Linked DNA regions of Methanobrevibacter smithii ATCC 35061. Each later gene encodes a partner of the first gene's protein in a complex. Links are inferred from orthologs where the notes say so. Each region holds a gene or a part of one and is shown on either strand. Other genes may lie near its edges.

Region 1 (3,122 bases):
TTTATTTTAAATGATTATGCTCCTGACGGTAAAGATATTTCATGGATTTGGGATGCATACTTTAAGGAAATAGCTGCCACTCCAAACATTGATAAATTTTACTGTGTTGGAACAAGAGCTGAAGAAGTAGCTTTAAGATTAAAATATGCAGATTTTCCAACATCAAAAATCGAAATTTGCCATTCAAAAGATCAAAGCGATGTTGTTGGGTGTGTAGAAGAAATTGTAGCTGAAAATGATAAGGCATATATTATTGGAACATTCACGGCAATGCCTGAAGCTAGAAAAGTACTTATGAAACTTAAAGGGGAAAAAGCATGAGTTTTGAATTGAACATTGTTGATATGTATTCCGATATTTTAAATATCTATGGGGACATTGGTAATTTAAAATGCATTAAAAAAAGATGTGAATGGAGAGGAATCAAGGTTAATCAAAAAAGTTACTCTCTAAATCATGATATGGATTTTGATTATGAGGATATTGACTTAATTTTAATTGGAGGAGGTTCTGACAGAACTCAAAGTATTGTTTCCAATGACCTTTTAAAACAAAGAAATGACCTGGAAAATTATGTGGAAAATGACGGAGTCATATTAACTGTCTGTGGCAGCTATCAGATGTTTGGGCATGAATATTATGATGTTAATGGGGATAATGTCTCTTGTCTTGAAATATTTGATATTAAAACGGTAAGTCAGGAAAATAGGTTAATCGGCAATATTTTAATAGAAAATAATTTAGGTTTGGCCCCAAAAGAAGTTGTGGGATTTGAAAATCATGGTGGAAGGACATTTCATAATTATAAAACCTTAGGTAATGTTATAGCAGGGCATGGCAATAATGATGAAGACGGTGAGGAAGGAATGATTTATAAAAACTTTATTGGAACATATTTGCACGGTCCTTTTCTACCAAAAAACCCTCACATTGCGGACTATTTAATATTGAATGCTATGAAGAATAAGTATAATGTAGATTCAATTGAAGAGTTAGATGATGAAATTGAATTTAAAGCACATGATGTTATGGTTAACAGATTGAAATAATCTGTTTAATCCTCTTTTTTAGAATTGCTGTGGTTTTTTAAATACTGACCTAATGTTTTATAAGTAATAAAGATAAAAATATAATTATCTAATTAATAATTAATAAATTCTTATTAGAGGATTATATATGTTCAAAGCGGAATTAAGTGATTCTAGTATATTAAAAACCAGTTTTGATGCTATTTCATCTATTGTTGATGAAGTACAAATCCAAACTGATAGTGAAGGTATGAGGTTAGATGCCTTAGACCGTAGTCATATAACATTCGTACATTTAGAATTAAAAGCAAGTTTATTTGATGAGTATGTTTGTGATGTTCCTGAAAAGATTAATATCGATACTGGGGAATTCATGAGTGTTCTTAAACGTGCAAAATCTCAAGATAGAGTTATCATGTCTTTAGATGAAGGTAATTTCATAATTACTTTTGAAGGGGATGCTACAAGAACTTTCAAAATAAGATTGATTGATATTGAATATGATAATCCTACTCCTCCAGAACTTGAACATCCTGCATCTTTCAAAGTTCACTTTGGAATTTTAAAGGATGCAATTAACGATATTGATATTTTCTCAGATAAAATAGCTCTTCAAGTTGATGAAGATTACTTTAGAGCATCTGCTGATGGTGAATTTGGTGATGCAAGTGTCAAATACCTTCATGGTGAAAATATCAACACTCAGGAAAAATCTTTATTCTCACTGGACAAAATTAGGGAAATGCTTAAAGCAGACAAATTCTCTGAAGAAGCTGAAATCGGTTTAGGTACTGACATGCCATTAAAATTAACTCTCAATATGGTTACTGGTGATGGTAAACTTAGTTTCTTACTTGCTCCAAGATTAGAATCAGATGAATAATTATTTCATCTATAAACTTTTTTTTATTTTTATATTAAACTCCTCAGAGATGGTATTAAGTGGATCAATTCTTTCAACAATTACGTAAAATTCAAAAAAAAGAGCGTAGTAACGGTACATTGGCCCGTGTAGAAGACTCTTTTTATAAGGATATTCATAAATATTTGGATGAGTTAAGAACCCATATAGGCAATGATCCATTTGCTGCAGAACAGTATCTGCTAAAAGATACTCAAAGAATAGCTACTGAAATTTGTGAAAGACGTGAACACAAAATTACTGATGCAGCGGTTGTTAATATTCACAGGTCTTACCATTTATTTGCAGGCAAACCGCAATTTGATTTAATTGACACAACACCTCTTAATTTAACTCCCGAGGAAGAAAAATTTTACTTTTCTTTAATTGATACTTTAACAAATCATAGAAAAAGCATTTCACTTGAAAAACTATCTTCTGAAGAAGATATTCCAAATGAAACCAAAGCTCCTATTAAAGAAACTCCTAAACCTCAAAGCACTACTTTAGATAATGGAGTTGAAAGTTCTCAGGATGATGCGGTTTTAAATAGAATCGATGAAATTTCCAAAGCGAAAGTAATTACTGATGAAAAGGCAGAGCCGATTGAAAAACAAATTCAAAAGTCAAATATTAAACCTGCTAAAGTTGAAGATGATATATCTGAGTTAGCAAGAGATAATGATGAATTTGTTGACTTGGAATCTATAAAAATAGCTAAAGATTCAGAACTAGTTACAATGCTTGTATTTGATGATGTTGATTCTATTGTTGGAGTTGATGAAAGAGTTTATGGTCCCTTCAGACCACAAGATCTGGTAGTTTTACCTAAAATCAATGCTAAAATTTTTGTTAAAAATCATAAAGCCCGTTTTGTTAAAATCTAAACCTTTAAATATTGTAAAGAATATAAATACAAACCGTATCTATTTGTGATAATAAGAAATTATATTTTTTATATAATTTGGATTTCTGCTTTGTGTAAACGGAGTATGTTACAATAAAGTTTTAATCCTCTAGATCTTTGATATTTTTCAGACTGGATAAAATTCTCATATAGATTTATAATAATTTAATTAATCGGACACTTTTTAGTGTAAAATTTAATGGTGGAAATATGAAAATACCAAAAGAAAAAAGAACTTACTGTCCACATTGTAAAAAACACACAATGCATGAAGTACATACTGCGA
Region 2 (3,044 bases), 170 kb from region 1 along the record:
CATTAGCTTTAACAGCAATAGCATTATTCGATATTAAATTAGACATGTCTTTACCATCAACAACTACTTTATGCAAATTAGCTACAGGCATAATATAATACTCCGCATCACCAGAAACATCAGTCACATTCGGTTTACCAGTTCCAGAGTCAGTAGAAGATGCATCATCAGCAGACATATCTGTTGCTGAGAAATTACTAGTCACAACCAAAAAAATCATAATCGTAAATAAAATATCTATAAGTGGGACTAAGTTAATAGCAGGTTTCCTATTAAGAACCTTCTCTTTATATGATTTAACATCAATTGTCATAAAATCACTTATTGTCTTAATTTACTTTCAATTATTTCAGCATTAACATTACACTTTTCCAATATAATATTTGAAATACTTTTATCTAACATACTAGGTTTAAATGAAACCTTGATATTCGCATAAGGATCAGAAATTAGTCTAGTGTTAACAACACCTTCAGCTTCTTGAAGAGCTTCCAGGGCACATTCAACATTAGCTTCAACTCTTACTTTAACTACTGCATAACCCCAGTTGGTCATTTTAGTAGCCAATTCAATTTTATCCATTTCATTTTCAACTAAACCTTGAATATAGGTATGAAGAGGTAATAATACAATAGCTACAAATAAACCTGCAATAGTTGTTGTTAATGCCACATAAATACCCTCAGCCATAGCAGAAGGATTAGGAGTAACACCTAATGCTTTAAAGGTCATCCAGATACCAATTACAGTACCAATCAAACCTAAAAATGGAGCTAATTCAATAATAGTTTTAATTGAATTTAATCCTTTAGTCATTTTACTTACTTCAACAATGAAAATTTGTTCCATACTTTCTTCAACTTCGGTTTTATTTTTATAACCAATTTTTAAAGTTTCAGAAATGATTTTAGAAATAGGATTTTTAAAAGAATTAATTTGTTTTAATGCTTCAACTGCCCCTCCCCTTTCCATAGAAGAAGAAACAATACCTAAAATTTCAGTTGTATCCACCTTACTAATTTTCTTAAGATACACAATTTTTCTTAATGAAACAAGAAGACCATAAATACCAATGAAAAGAATTATATATGTAATAATTCCTCCCTGTGTAAATATCTCCATGAGATTTTCGAAAAATTGAGTCAGATATTCAACTATCATTTTTATCCTCAATATAATATTTTATAAAAATAATTTATTTAACCATATACTTAATAGTTTTTAAAAAAAATAGCTATTGAGAATTTTTCATTTTCTCAACAGTTGCCCATGATTTCCTTACAAAATCAGGCATTTCATCATATGTAAAATTAGTTAAAAATTTTTTAGTGATTGGGTCGGAAGGATAACCTGAACCAATTCCACCCATTTTAATATAATCTTTGTTAATTTCAGCTATATGTGCATCCCTTTCCTGTTTGGCTATAATAGATGCTGCACTAACTTCAATATAATTATCATCTGCTTTATGTTCAGCTACAACATTTACTCCAGTGTCATTTGCAAGTTTGTTTTGAAAACGTTCTGCCTTAATATCAACTGCATCAACAATAGCCTTTTCAGGATTTAAATTAGAAAGAATTTTCTCCATTCCAATTCTTTCAATTTCATTAAGGTTGATTCCGTCTGCTCTCATATTATCAATATCCTGAGCAGAAATTACTACCAAATCATATTCAAACATTTTTTTTAATTTACGGGACAGAATTGTTCTTCTATTAGGAGTCAAACGCTTAGAGTCTTTTACACCCATTCTTTCTAAAACAATATCCATTTTCTCAGGAACAATAACCCCTGCAATAACCAATGGTCCTAAAACAGATCCCCGACCTGCTTCATCAATTCCCAATACATCCATAAAAATCAGCGCAAAAAAAGTTAAAAAAGAAATAATTGAAAAAATTATTTCATAGCTCTAAGACGAACTTCAGGTTCTAATGCAAGAGGTTCTGCAGCTACAATAGCAGTACCTTTTGCTACAACAGTCATAGGATCATCAGAAACTTCAATAGGAATAGATATTTCATCGAAAACCCTTTCTTTTAATCCACGGAGTCTTGAACTTCCTCCAACTGCCACTGCATTATTATAAACACCCATCATCAATTCAGGAGATAATCTTTCTAAAATAACATTTAAACCATCTACAATTTCTTGCATAAATGGTTCTACAGCATCAGCAACTAACATTGAGTCGATGACAACTTTTTTAGGCCTGTTGGTTTCTAATGATTTACCAATAACTTCAACACTTAAGTTTTCAAGTTGTTCGCTACAGTGAATCATACCAACTTCTATTTTTGCAGATTCTGCATCATGAATACCAATAGCTACATTATATTTTTCTGCAACCAATTCAACTATTCTGTTATCAATGTCATCTCCACCGCATCTAACTGTTTCAATATCGTTAATACCACCAAGGGAAATGATAACAATATCTGTTGATCCTGCACCAATATCAATAACCATAGTTCCGTTTGGTTCAGCAATAGGTAAACCTGCACCAATAGCTGCTGCCAATCCTTCACTAATTACAAGAATGTTTTCTGCTCCAGCTTTCCTACCAATCTCTTCAGCTGCATTTTTTTCTACTTCAGAGGAATCTCCAGGAATACCAATAACGATTCTTCCAACACTTTCCCCCTCTTCTATACCAATTTGCATAGCTTTAATAAGTAAAGCTTGTGCTTGAGCTACGTTTTCAATGACTCCTTTTTTCAAAGGTCTTACAGCAAGAATATCTTCAGGAGTTCTACCAAGCATTTTTTTAGCTTCTTCCCCAACTGCTAAAACTTCAGACGGATCATCTTTTTTAACAGCAACAACTGATGGAATTTGATATAAATCAAATTTATCTCCAGATGGTTTTGCAATTACAGTGTTTAAAGTTCCTAAATCTATTCCCAAGCTGTTACTAATGATTCTAGTATCATTAACTTGTGATTCCTCTTCTTCATTTCCAAAAATATTCATGACTAATCCTCCGTTACAATATCTTTAAAATCAATGACAAATATCCTATTAGATGTAGCTATACTCTG
Region 3 (2,921 bases), 420 kb from region 1 along the record:
CGGACCATGTCTTGGAGGACATATGGGAGTTTTATCTGAAGGTGAAACCTGCCTATCCACAACAAACAGGAATTTCAAAGGAAGAATGGGGGATCCGAAATCCTCAGTATATCTGGCTAATTCAAAGGTTGTTGCTGCTTCAGCTATTGAAGGAGTTATTACAAATCCTAAAGATTTATAGTGAAAAAATGACTATTGAAAAAAACGAAGCAAACAAACGTCTGATTGAAAAAATAAATCAGGTAGAAGAAGGATATACAAAAGACTTTTCAAATACTCAAAAAATTCTGCTGACAACAGACGGATCAATTACAGCTATTTTAGATGTGCTGTACGGTAAAATTACATTAAGTACCTTAGAACAGCACTTTGATACAGCAGACCGTGAAATCAGCGAATTAATCCATGTTGATGAAGGTGCACAAATCAATTACCGGGAAGTTATAATGCATAAAGACGATGAAAATCTAATTTATGCACTGTCATACATTCCATTGGAACGTTTAACCGATGAGATTTGTTGCGATTTGGTTAGAGCAGACATACCAATCGGAAGAATTTTAAAAAATTACCAGATTGAATCAAGAAGGGAAGTAAATAAAATCTATATTGAAAAACCTAATGAAAGGTTAAAAGATTTATTTAACACGAAAGAAGATATGCTTGCCAGAGAATATGTAATTATCCATAAAAACAATGTATTGATGTGGATTAAAGAAGTATTCCCAGTCAGTAAATTTACAAATATTTAAACAGGTGATAAAATGGGTGTTAAACTAAAAGACATAATCCAGCCGGAACAGATTGATTTTAAAGATTTGAAAGGAAGAGCAATCTCTATAGATGCATTTAATACCCTTTACCAGTTCCTGTCTACAATCAGACAAAGAGACGGAAGACCCTTAAGTGACAGCAATGGAAATATAACCTCTCATTTAAGCGGAATTTTATATAGAAACTCCTCAATGATTGAAAAAGACATAAAACCGATTTATGTATTTGACGGAACACCATCCTATCTTAAACAGGAAACCATTGACCAAAGAAGACAGACAAGAGAAGAATCTGAAAAAAAATGGAAAGAAGCACTGGCTAAACAGGATACTCAGGAAGCCAGAAAATATGCAATGAGATCTTCCAAATTATCTCCATACATTATAGAATCCTCCAAAAAGCTGCTGACAATGATGGGAATACCATACATTGAAGCATATGGTGAAGGAGAAGCACAAGCAGCTTACCTTGTTGAAAATGGAGATGCATGGGCAGTAGCTTCACAGGATTATGACTGTCTCTTATTCGGAGCCAAAAGGGTTGTAAGAAACCTTGCCATCAATTCCAACTTGGGAGATCTGGAATATTACAATTTAAAAAGAGTTTTAGATGAACTGGACATAAATAGAGAACAGCTTATTGATATGGGAATACTAATCGGAACTGATTTTAGTGAAGGCTTAAAAGGAGTAGGTGCAAAAACAGCTCTTAAACTAGCTAAAAAAGGAGAACTTGAAAATAAATTAGCCAAACTTCAGGAAGAATCATCACATGACATCTCTGAAGTCAGAGAAATATTCCTAAACCATAATGTAAATACCAATTATAAAATCAGATGGAAAAAACCGGCTAAAAATGATATTATTGACTTTTTATGTGAAGAACACGGTTTTTCACAGGACAGAGTTTCAAAAGCCTGTGATAAATTAAAAAATTTAAATTCAAGTCAGAAAAGCCTTGAAGACTGGTTCTAATAAGGGGGAAACTCCGGACCAAATACTTTTTTGGCATAATCAACAGCCAGTGCAACCTGATTATAATAATTTTTCAGCATTTCCTTTTCAAAATACTCCCTGTCCGGTGCTCTGACAATTAAATTAAGAAGCTTTTCATAGGTTTCAACAGCTGATTTTTTATTGAAATTATATTTTTCTTCTTTTTCTGCAGACAGCTTTTCAACACAAGGAAATTCCAATGTTTTGCAAACAGTGTCAGTTGAAAAATATGTCATGCGAATTAATGGAGAAACAGAACTTACCAGCACATGATTTCCCAAATTTATTAATGGAGGAATTCCTGTTTTAGTGTAACGTTCCATAGAAGTTAATCTGTCAAAATGCGCCAGATCGTAACAGTGAAGTTCAGTATAAAAATCAGGTTCAAAATACTCAATCAGATCCAAAATCTTCAAACCGATTTCTGATTTATAATATTCCTTTTTAATTGTAGAAATATATGGAGTTTTATCAAAATTGTAAAAATAAAACTGTCCTTTTGAAAAATCATCAATATTCAAACGTTTAATAAATTTTAAAGAAGTTTTACCTTCATTGCCATGGACTCCACCTATAAATAACTTAGTTGGACCTTCACCATTGTCAACATATCTGAAATAAGACATATTATCCAAATAAAAAAAAGAAAAAATCAAAGAAGAAAACTTAAGTTCCTTCTTTCCAGCTGCACATATACTCTTTTTGGCGGTCAGATAAAGTATCAATTTCAATATCCATAGCTTTTAGTTTTAAATTAGCTACTTCATAATCAATGTCATCAGGAGCTTTAGTTACACCGACTTCCAAATCGTTGTTTAAAATGTATTTTGCAGATAATGCCTGAACAGCAAAACTCATGTCCATGATTTCTGCAGGGTGTCCTTGTCCCCTGGCTGCAGATAAGTTTACTAATCTTCCGTCTGCAAGCAGATATATTTTTCTGCCGTCTTTCATGGTAAACATTTCAATACTTTCTCTTACTTCACGAACACTGGTTGATTGAGCTTCCAAGTCACGTCTATTAATTTCCACATTAAAATGACCGGAGTTACATAACATACAGCCGTCTTTCATGTATTTGAAGTCATCACCATGAATAATATTGATATTACCAGTTACAGTAATGATTAAATCAGCTTCTTTTACAGCATC

The links.
Region 2: the proteins of pcn (region 1) and rnhB are in contact, whole or in part, in a crystal structure (PDB 3P83), measured with the Archaeoglobus fulgidus proteins. The link is inferred for Methanobrevibacter smithii ATCC 35061 from one-to-one orthologs. Residues at the interface, in WP_010877842.1 of Archaeoglobus fulgidus: Val39, Ala42, Asn43, Val44, Ala45, Met46, Leu125, Asp168, Ser194, Asn218, Tyr219, Pro220, Ile237, Leu238, Ala239, Pro240, Arg241, Ile242, Glu243, Ser244; in WP_010878125.1 of Archaeoglobus fulgidus: Ala74, Ile178, Ala179, Ile183, Arg190, Ser195, Asn196, Leu197, Arg198, Gln199, Lys200, Thr201, Leu202, Asp203, Phe205.
Region 3: the proteins of pcn (region 1) and fen are in contact, whole or in part, in a crystal structure (PDB 1RXZ), measured with the Archaeoglobus fulgidus proteins. The link is inferred for Methanobrevibacter smithii ATCC 35061 from one-to-one orthologs. Residues at the interface, in WP_010877842.1 of Archaeoglobus fulgidus: Asn43, Val44, Ala45, Met46, Pro120, Arg121, Pro123, Leu125, Gln151, Met192, Ser194, Asn218, Tyr219, Pro220, Ile237, Leu238, Ala239, Pro240, Arg241, Ile242, Glu243, Ser244; in WP_010877775.1 of Archaeoglobus fulgidus: Lys326, Ser327, Thr328, Gln329, Ala330, Thr331, Leu332, Glu333, Arg334, Trp335, Phe336.

What each region holds. Positions count from the first base shown.
Region 1 is NC_009515.1:1,113,270-1,116,391, reverse strand. What follows is about bases 87-3,043. They hold pcn (proliferating cell nuclear antigen (pcna)), read left to right. Parts: upstream 87-1,176; coding sequence 1,177-1,911; downstream 1,912-3,043. Other genes in these bases: MSM_RS05745 (DNA replication complex subunit Gins51), read left to right, coding at 1,971-2,816; MSM_RS05755 (type 1 glutamine amidotransferase), read left to right, coding at 318-1,049; MSM_RS05760 (MurT ligase domain-containing protein), read left to right, coding at 87-321. Also shown: more of MSM_RS05760, read left to right, coding at 1-86; MSM_RS05740 (50S ribosomal protein L44e), read left to right, coding at 3,047-3,122.
Region 2 is NC_009515.1:938,388-941,431, forward strand. What follows is about bases 47-2,925. They hold rnhB (ribonuclease HII), read right to left. Parts: upstream 1,859-2,925; coding sequence 1,235-1,858; downstream 47-1,234. Other genes in these bases: MSM_RS04920 (ExbD/TolR family protein), read right to left, coding at 47-313; MSM_RS04925 (MotA/TolQ/ExbB proton channel family protein), read right to left, coding at 322-1,161; MSM_RS04935 (rod shape-determining protein), read right to left, coding at 1,903-2,925. In the rest of the region: more of MSM_RS04920, read right to left, coding at 1-46; more of MSM_RS04935, read right to left, coding at 2,926-2,976; MSM_RS04940 (hypothetical protein), read right to left, coding at 2,979-3,044. UniProt on the Methanocaldococcus jannaschii protein: Endonuclease that specifically degrades the RNA of RNA-DNA hybrids.
Region 3 is NC_009515.1:693,769-696,689, forward strand. What follows is about bases 1-2,756. They hold fen (flap endonuclease-1), read left to right. Parts: upstream 1-764; coding sequence 765-1,748; downstream 1,749-2,756. Other genes in these bases: hacA (homoaconitase large subunit), read left to right, coding at 1-181; MSM_RS03610 (chorismate--pyruvate lyase family protein), read left to right, coding at 189-752; MSM_RS03620 (DUF2119 family protein), read right to left, coding at 1,745-2,395; MSM_RS03625 (adenosylhomocysteinase), read right to left, coding at 2,436-2,756. Also shown: more of MSM_RS03625, read right to left, coding at 2,757-2,921. UniProt on the Methanocaldococcus jannaschii protein: Structure-specific nuclease with 5'-flap endonuclease and 5'-3' exonuclease activities involved in DNA replication and repair.